Regions from separate parts of the Enterobacter sp. 4974935 genome, predicted to be linked through region 4. Evidence: predicted binding sites of a transcription regulator. Region 4 holds the regulator's gene; each other region holds the start of a gene.
The links. Region 4 encodes CRP, which controls carbon source genes, mostly activating them, when cyclic AMP is high. Its sites were predicted from a motif close to ATGTGANNNNNNTCACAT; they were not measured.

Region 1: the regulator CRP is predicted to act here: its motif matches at 1,052-1,069, upstream of rhaS (HTH-type transcriptional activator RhaS).
Region 2: the regulator CRP is predicted to act here: its motif matches at 1,222-1,239, upstream of AC4OVS_RS11425 (PhzF family phenazine biosynthesis protein).
Region 3: the regulator CRP is predicted to act here: its motif matches at 1,189-1,206, upstream of AC4OVS_RS20505 (YjcB family protein).

What each region holds. Positions count from the first base shown of each region.
Region 1 is NZ_JBZWGT010000003.1:4,464,655-4,466,859, reverse strand. It holds gene rhaR (HTH-type transcriptional activator RhaR) at 1-13, opposite strand, end outside; gene rhaS (HTH-type transcriptional activator RhaS) at 87-923, opposite strand; gene rhaB (rhamnulokinase) at 1,225-2,205, shown strand, end outside.
Region 2 is NZ_JBZWGT010000003.1:2,131,192-2,133,396, reverse strand. It holds gene AC4OVS_RS11430 (sugar transporter) at 1-1,146, opposite strand, end outside; gene AC4OVS_RS11425 (PhzF family phenazine biosynthesis protein) at 1,323-2,111, shown strand; gene AC4OVS_RS11420 (PhzF family phenazine biosynthesis protein) at 2,134-2,205, shown strand, end outside.
Region 3 is NZ_JBZWGT010000003.1:4,026,067-4,028,271, forward strand. It holds gene AC4OVS_RS20500 (sensor domain-containing diguanylate cyclase) at 1-828, opposite strand, end outside; gene AC4OVS_RS20505 (YjcB family protein) at 1,269-1,550, shown strand; gene ssb1 (single-stranded DNA-binding protein SSB1) at 1,611-2,135, opposite strand.
Region 4 is NZ_JBZWGT010000003.1:178,173-180,377, forward strand. It holds gene AC4OVS_RS01915 (YccS/YhfK family putative transporter) at 1-955, opposite strand, end outside; gene crp (cAMP-activated global transcriptional regulator CRP) at 1,013-1,645, opposite strand; gene AC4OVS_RS01925 (OsmC family protein) at 1,956-2,205, shown strand, end outside.

The sequences.
Region 1 (2,205 bases), 4.3 Mb from region 4:
ACTGAGCAGCCACACCACAACCTCGACGGCGAATAACCGGACATTATTAGCCTTTCTGCGGTAAAAAAACGGTGACTGCCCTCGCGTTACTGAAGCAACGCGTCTTTCCCCTGACGGATATCGCGCGGCGACCAGCTAAATTCCCGACGAAACAGCGTTGAAAAGTGGTTACTGTCGCCGAAACCGCAGCGATAGGCGATATCCGTGACGCTTTCATCCGTGTGCCTTAATAGGTGACGCGCTTTGATCAGGCGCAGACGGTTGAGGTAGCGCTGCGGCGTCAGCCCGGTATGCTGCTTGAGCTGACGATGCAGCGTGCGCAGCGAGAGCGAAAAGTCATCCGCCAGCGTTTCCCAGCAGACATCTTCGGCAAAATGATCTTCCAGCCAGGCCATCAGCTGATTCAGGCGCGCGTCGTTATTTTCCAGCCCTTCCACCAGGCTGCTGCGCCGCAGTAGCACCAGCAGCTGCATAAACAGCATCTCGCGGGTAGCAATGGCGTGCGTCTCCTGTCCATCCTCGCTCTGCTCCATCTGGCTTACCAGCTGACGCACCTGCTGCAACGTGGACTGATTCACCCGCCAGTGCGACGGATAATGGCCGTCCTTCTCCTGCGGCAACAGCTGATTCAGCCCGGAGAGAAACTGAAACGCATCCGGAGAACGATAGAGCACATTGGTCAGGCACAGGTTATCGGTATGTTCATACAGGTGCCTGTCGTGATCGCGCACGAAGCACACCGTACCGCCGCTGATGGTATACGGCTGACCATTAAACACGTGGATGCCCGTTCCGTGCTCAACGATCACAATTTCATGAAAATCATGATGATGTTCCGGGAACGCAGCCTGAGGCAGCCGTGGCTCAATCGCAACCGGCGAAGCCCCCGAAGGAAAAAAATCGACGCTGTGCAGTACGGTCATAACGGCCTCTACCAATGAGAAAAGTTCTCAAAATAGTAATTAAGGCCTTCCCCGCTCACCTTAAATTTTTGACAGCAAACCGCGCAAAAGCTGCCGGTTTTTCAAGAAACAGGCGGAAAGATCGGGAAATGCGGTCAGCGTCACACTGCCTGCAAACCCCGCGATTACTGGAAACTGTGAACTCCCTCACGTTCATCTTTGCTTTCTTGCCAGCGCGAGATTTGGGCTGTCAGTGGCGAGAAGGTGGCTATTTCTTCCCTTTCTTACACTCCTCGCTAATGACTTAAGAAAGGACCCGACCATGACTTTTCGCCATTGTGTGGCTGTCGATTTAGGCGCATCCAGCGGCCGTGTAATGCTCGCCACATGGGACTGCGACCTGCACACCCTTACGCTTCGCGAAATGCACCGTTTCGCCAATTGTCTGCAAAAACAGGACGGTTTTGTTACCTGGGATATCGACGCCCTGGAAGCAGAGATCCGCACCGGACTTCACAACGTCTGCGAAGACGGTATTCGCATCGACAGTATCGGCATTGATACCTGGGGTGTGGATTACGTGCTGCTGGACAGTCACGGCGAACGCGTCGGCCTGCCGGTCTCCTACCGCGACAGCCGCACCGATGGGCTGATGGTGCACGCCATCGCGCAGCTTGGCAAGGAGAACATCTATGGTCGCAGTGGCATCCAGTTTCTGCCGTTTAACACGCTGTATCAGCTACGTGCGCTGGTTGAGCAACAGCCTGAGCTGGTCGAAAAGGTGGCGCATGCGCTGCTGATCCCGGACTACTTAAGCTACCGTCTGACCGGCAATATGAACTGGGAATACACCAACGCCACCACCACGCAGCTGGTCAACATCAACACCGATAACTGGGATGAACATCTGCTGGCCTGGACGGGCGCCTCGCCGTCCTGGTTCGGCGCGCCAACCCATCCGGGCAATGTGATCGGTCACTGGCTTTGCCCGCAGGGGAATGAAATCCCTGTTGTCGCCGTCGCCAGTCACGACACCGCGAGCGCGATCATTGCCTCGCCGCTCGCCGACAAAGATGCGGCCTATCTCTCTTCCGGCACCTGGTCGCTGATGGGCTTCGAGAGCAAAACCCCGTACACCAGCGATGCCGCGATGGCGGCGAACATCACCAACGAAGGCGGTGCCGAAGGCCGCTACCGGGTGCTGAAGAACATCATGGGGCTGTGGCTGCTCCAGCGGGTGCTGAAAGAGCAGAACATCACCGACCTGCCCGCGCTTATCGCGGAAACCGAAACGCTGAAGGCC
Region 2 (2,205 bases), 2.0 Mb from region 4:
AAGCACCGACCAGATCAGCGCAATCAGCGCGGGAATCGCCCCGAGATAGCCAATGGCCGACATCGATACATGCAGGCTGATCTGATTTCCCACCAGCGCACCGGCCCCAATTCCCAGATTAAAAATTCCCGAGAACAGCGACATTGCCACGTCCGTGGCGTCCGGGGCCAGGGCCAGCACTTTGACCTGCATTCCCAGACCAATAATCATGATCGCCACGCCCCAGAACAGACTGAGGATCGCCAGATGACTCTCGCTGCCTGCCGCAGGCATCAGTAACAGCAGGCACGCCAGCAGCAGGCCAATCGCACTGCTTACAAGCGCAGACGCGTGCTTATTGCCCAGCTTCCCGAACAGGATGCTGCCGATAATACCCGCGCCGCCCAGGATCAGCAGCAGAACGGTGGCGAAGTTAGCGCTAAAGCCCGCCACAACCTGAACAAACGGCTCAATATAGCTGTAGGCCGTGTAATGGGCGGTCACCACAATCACGGTCAGCAGATAGATGCTCATCAGCGCCGGTCGACGCATCAGCAGAGGCAGACTTTTCAGCGAGCCGGAGTGTTCGCTGGGCAGTTTTGGCAGCAGTTTGATCAGACACACCAGGGTGATCAGCGCCCCCATGCCGATGGCAAAGAAGGTGGTGCGCCAGCCGAAGTATTGACCCACAATGCGCCCGATCGGCAGGCCTAACACCATCGCCAGCGCCGTTCCGGTGGCAATCAGGCTCAACGCCTGGGCGCGTTTCCCCGCCGGGGCGAGACGAATGGCGAGCGATGCGGTGATCGACCAGAAAACGGCATGGGCAAACGCGATGCCGACGCGGCTGATCACCAGCACCGTAAAGTTCCATGCCATAAATGACAGCACATGGCTGGCAATGAACATCACAAACAGCCCAATCAGCAGCTTACGACGTTCCATCTGGCTGGTCAGGAGCATAAACGGCAGCGACATCAGCGCTACCACCCATGCATAGATGGTCAGCATAATGCCAACCTGTGCCGTTTCCATATGGAAGCTGGCTGCAATGTCGGACAGCAGCCCAACCGGAACAAATTCCGTGGTGTTGAAAATAAACGCTGCGATGGCGAGCGTGACCACGCGTAGCCACGCGACCCTGCGGGAAACCGTGTGTGTTGTCATAGGGATATCTGGGATTCGTTGCCTGAAAGATGAGGAGACGATCTTAAAGCCTTAAACGGCGAAAACTCAACCGTTATGTGATGTGAATCACAAAATTTACCTTCATGCAGCGGTAGCGAACGCGGTTGTTTTCATTGAAGATAAAGAACTACACAACAAAAACAGGCGGTAACACGATGCAGGAGATTGATTTTTATCTGGTAGATGCGTTCAGCGAGTCCTCCTTTGGCGGCAACCCGGCGGCGGTGTGCCCGCTCGACGCGTGGCTGCCGGATGAGACGTTACTGCGGATGGCACAACAGCATAACCAGTCGGAAACCGCGTTTTTTGTGTGCACCAAAGGGGGGATTGAGCTGCGCTGGTTCACCACGCTCACCGAGGTTAATCTGTGTGGTCACGCGACGCTTGCCGCGGCGTATGTTCTGTTTAACGAACTGGATTATCCGGACTCTCGCCTTCATTTTGACACCGCTTCTGGTCGCCTGACCGTCAGCCGTGAAGGTGACTGGATGACGCTGGACTTCCCGGCCTGCCCGACGCAGGCACAGACGCCGCCACCGGAGATGCTCGCCGCACTCGGTATCAGCCACTACGTCGAGGCGCGAAAAGGCCGCGCCTGGGTGCTGGTACTGGAGAGCCGCGAGCAAGTGGAAGCCATTAATCCGGATTTCTCCGCCATGACGCCGGGGGAGCATAAAGTGGCCGTCACCGCCCGGGACGAGGGGGAATACGACTTTGTCAGTCGTTTCTTCTCGCCGGGCGTGGCCGTGCCGGAAGATCCTGTCACCGGCTCCGCGCACACCATGCTGATCCCTTACTGGAGTGAACAGCTTGGCAAAACACAGATGTTTGCCCGTCAGGTTTCTGCCCGTGGTGGCGACGTACGCTGCGAACTGAAAGGCGACCGCGTGCGGATGGGCGGGCAGGCGGCGCTGTATCTGAAGGGCACAGTATTTCTGCGCTGAATAAATCTAAGAGGAACCAACGATGCAGGAAATTGATTTTTATCTGGTGGATGCCTTCAGCGACAGGGTGTTCGGCGGCAATGCGGCGGCGGTG
Region 3 (2,205 bases), 3.8 Mb from region 4:
GTTATCCGGTAAAAGGATGTTTGACCAGAGGATGGTTAACGGCGTCCCGTCTTTACGCACCGGGTGCCATTCGTACATATCCTTAAGTGGTGCGAAACGAACCGACTCCTGCACGCGCTGTCGCTCCTCGGGATCCGGGTAAAACAGGGCCAGCGGATCGGGGTGCTCGCCGATTTCAGTCATACTCCAGCCAAAGACTTTTTCGCATTCGGCGTTCCACAATACACACCGGTTATGCCTGTCAAAGGCGTTCATCAATACCGGAGCACGTTCAAATAAAGTTTTATATTGCGTGACGACGCGCTGCATCTCTTGCGCTGTTTTTTCCCGCACGATGATGTCATCAAAATAATCTTTTAGCTTCTCGACCAATACCACCACGATATTTTTCAATATCGGCAACGAGGTCAGTTTTTCATTAAAAGCCAAAAAGAAATAACCACTGCACTGTCTGCCATGCGCTGAGAGTTTACACAGCACGCCGCTTTGCAGCCGCGCATAGCCAGGATGCTGAGGGGAAAATACCGCCCGGCCAATATGCTCTTTCCAGTAGATAACGCGCCAGGCGCGGTGATGCCGTTGCAACAGGGTGCTGGCAAGAAAATCCGCCACGTTGAAGGCGTGACACGTCACGTCGCCGGCACAAACCACGCGCGGCCCGTCTGCGGATTCGACACTGACCCACGAGAGATTTGCCCCCAGTGCGCTGTTGATGATTTCCAGCATTTCAACCGGCGAACACTGCGCGTTGAGTTGTGGCATCAGCTTCGCCAGGGCGTGCAGAGCCTGCATGCTGTCGTTAATAATCTCGCGTCTTTTTTCTTTCATTATCTTTTCGCAGGTCATTAATCGAGAGAGCAACCGCAATAACTCATATCTGAATAAAAGAATAAGACCACGAAATCAAAGAGTATGCTGAGTGTTAAAAAAGAATAAAAATCCAAAAAAACCAAATAATTCAATGTGATGAATTATTTTTGCGGGTACATTTATTGTTCCACACAAGCATAATCCATAGACATACTGCTGTAAACGCTATACAGCCGAGGGTGTTTTGCAAAGGTTTTGCTATCTGAATGAATTAAAAATAAAAATTCCGGCTTAGCGCCGATCTGAACGAGGACGATATATTTTACCCGGTTATAAACCCACTTTTACCTCATACGATACTGGCGAATAAAACAGCAAATGTGATATAGTTCACACATCTTATGTAACGAGAAACATTGTTTCATTCCAGTTCGTCTGTTTTGTCGAGGATGGGTTTTATGGCAACCATTACCACCAGTATGGTGCTCCTGCGCTGGCCGTTGTTGAGCGCGGTTTTGATGTTCCTGGCCAGCACGTTAAACATTCAGTTCCGAAAGTCCGACTACGCAGGTCTTGCTGTGATTAGCACCCTGTTAGGGTTGGGTGCCGCATGCTGGTTCGCGACAGGTTTGCTCGGCATTACGCTGGTGGATATGGCCGCCGTCTGGGAAAACATTAAAGTGGTGATGGTTGAAGCCATGAGCCACACTCCGCCAGACTGGCCGATGGTGATTACCTGATAGCCTGTTATAAAAAACCCAGACATTGTCTGGGTTTTTTGTGTTTCACGCGTCTGGATATCAGAACGGGATATCGTCGTCGAAGTCCATTGGCGGTTCGTTAGACGGTGCCGGAGCAGACTGCTGCTGAGGACGAGACTGCGCGCCGCCGCTGAACTGATTGCCGCCCTGAGGCTGTTGAGGCTGACCCCAACCGCCCTGCTGCTGGCCGCCACCTGCCGGTGCGCCACCGCCCTGACGACCACCCAGCATCTGCATGGTGCCGCCTACGTTGACCACCACTTCCGTGGTGTATTTTTCCTGACCGGATTGATCGGTCCATTTGCGGGTACGCAGCTGGCCTTCGATATAGACCTGAGAACCCTTACGCAGATACTCACCGGCCACTTCAGCCAGTTTGCCAAACAGCACAACGCGGTGCCATTCGGTCTGCTCTTTCATTTCACCGGTCGCTTTATCACGCCAGGATTCGGAAGTAGCCAGCGTAATGTTGGCAACTGCGCCACCACTCGGCATGTAGCGTACTTCCGGGTCCTGGCCCAGATTACCGACGAGAATCACCTTGTTTACGCCTCTGCTGGCCATGTTCGTGTCTCCTGAATACGTTTCTTAATAGTGTAAACGCGCGAGTGTACCATTTCCATGCGACACTTTG
Region 4 (2,205 bases):
AGGCGGCAAACTGCCCGACCGGGTTATCCGCGTGCTGACGCGCAATCTTTTCCAGCGCGCCGAGCTGTTTGTCCATGTTAAAGCGCGTCGGATAGCGGTGATAGAGGATATCCTCAGCCAGCACCCGCAGGCGCGCCGCGACGGTCTGCGCGTTCCAGCGGATCACCGCTTCCGCATGGCTGCGCTCCACCAGCTTTTGCACCTCTTCCGGATTATGAAGGCTGACGGAAATATGCTCCTGCAAATCCAGCCCGACCTGGAAGGTACGCAGCAGCCGCTTATATTCATGATTTTTGTTGGCGGCAAGCATGTGCAACTGCTGATAGCACTGGCTGATCAGATCCACCACTTTTTGCTGGCGTGCCAGCAGCGGCGGCAGGGATTTTTCCGGGTCGGTATGTTGCGTGAGCAGGGTGTATTTTGCTTCGCAGTATTCAGCAAGCTGCACGTAGAGCAGGCTCAGGGATTCGCGAAGCGGCTGTTCCCGCCACAACCAGAACCAGAACCAGTTAAACAGCCCGTACCACAGCGTGCCGAGGGCGTAGATCAGCAATGGCTCCCACACCGGCATATTGCCCGCAAGGCTTAAGGTGAAGATGGCGGCAATCAGCGACGCGGGAAGCAGGCGGGCGTGCAGCGAGCTGATTTCAGCGGTTACGCCAAGCGTCATCGCCAGCACGGTCAGGATCAGCGGCAGAGGAATGTCGCGGGCCAGTAAGAGTTGCACGGCAAGGCTACAGCCGGCAAACAGGCAGCCGCCAATAATCAGGCGTTTGAAAAAGCGTTTATGCGGGGTGTCCAGACCGGCAATGTTGCAGCAGGCGGGCACGAGGGAAAACAGCAGGCCTTGCTGAAGATGTCCGAGGATCAGGCCCACGGCCACGGGAAGACACAACACCAGCGTTTGTCGCAGTGCGTAGTTAACTTCCGGGTGATAGATCAGCCTGCGCCACATAAGGAGTAGAGACAAAAACGGCGTGCCACCCTGCGGCGGCACGCCGTCTGACCGGAATTAACGGGTCCCGTAAACCACGATGGTTTTACCGTGGGCGGAGATCAGGTTTTGATCTTCCAACATCTTCAGGATACGGCCCACTGTTTCACGGGAGCAGCCGACGATCTGACCGATTTCCTGGCGGGTAATTTTAATTTGCATACCGTCAGGGTGGGTCATGGCGTCTGGCTGTTTCGCCAGGTTCAACAGCGTCTGCGCGATACGACCGGTCACGTCCAGGAAGGCGAGGTTACCCACCTTCTCAGAGGTCACTTGCAGACGGCGTGCCATCTGGGAAGAAAGACGCATCAGGATGTCAGGGTTGACCTGAATCAGCTGACGGAATTTCTTGTAAGAAATTTCAGCCACTTCACATGCTGTTTTTGCACGAACCCAGGCGCTACGTTCCTGGCCTTCTTCAAACAGGCCCAGTTCACCGATAAAATCGCCCTGGTTCAGATAAGAAAGGATCATCTCTTTCCCTTCTTCATCTTTGATCAGCACGGCCACCGAGCCTTTAACGATGTAATACAACGTTTCCGCTTTTTCACCCTGGTGAATCAGCGTGCTCTTTGATGGGTACTTATGAATGTGGCAATGAGACAAGAACCATTCGAGAGTCGGGTCTGTTTGCGGTTTGCCAAGCACCATGCGCTGTTATCCTCTGTTATAAGCTGTCACCAGAGTCATAAGATGCATCCGGACTCTGGGGTTGCAATCGAATTCTTACCCATACCTGGGAAGTCGGCTGTCGTAACGTTTCGCAGCCAGTAAAGTTTGATGTCCTCTGCATACATGTGTAACGTCAATGTATTACTGTAGCATCCAGAGTGTTTTAGCATAGCTTTCGCCGCGTGTCTCCTGGTGTCTCGCTTCAGCATGACGCAGGTCGCCTTCCGTTGCGAGAAATGTAACGTACACGTAATCTGTCATAAAAAATGCAACGTTGGAGTGAGTGAATATGCAAGCGCGTGTGAAATGGGTTGAAGGGTTAACGTTCCTGGGCGAGTCTGCTTCCGGGCACCAGGTTTTGATGGATGGCAACTCCGGCGATAAAGCTCCCAGCCCGATGGAAATGGTGCTGATGGCGGCTGGTGGATGCAGCGCGATCGACGTAGTGTCGATCCTGCAAAAAGGCCGTCATGACGTGACCGATTGTGAAGTGAAGCTGACGTCAGAACGTCGCGAAGAGGCGCCACGTCTGTTCACGC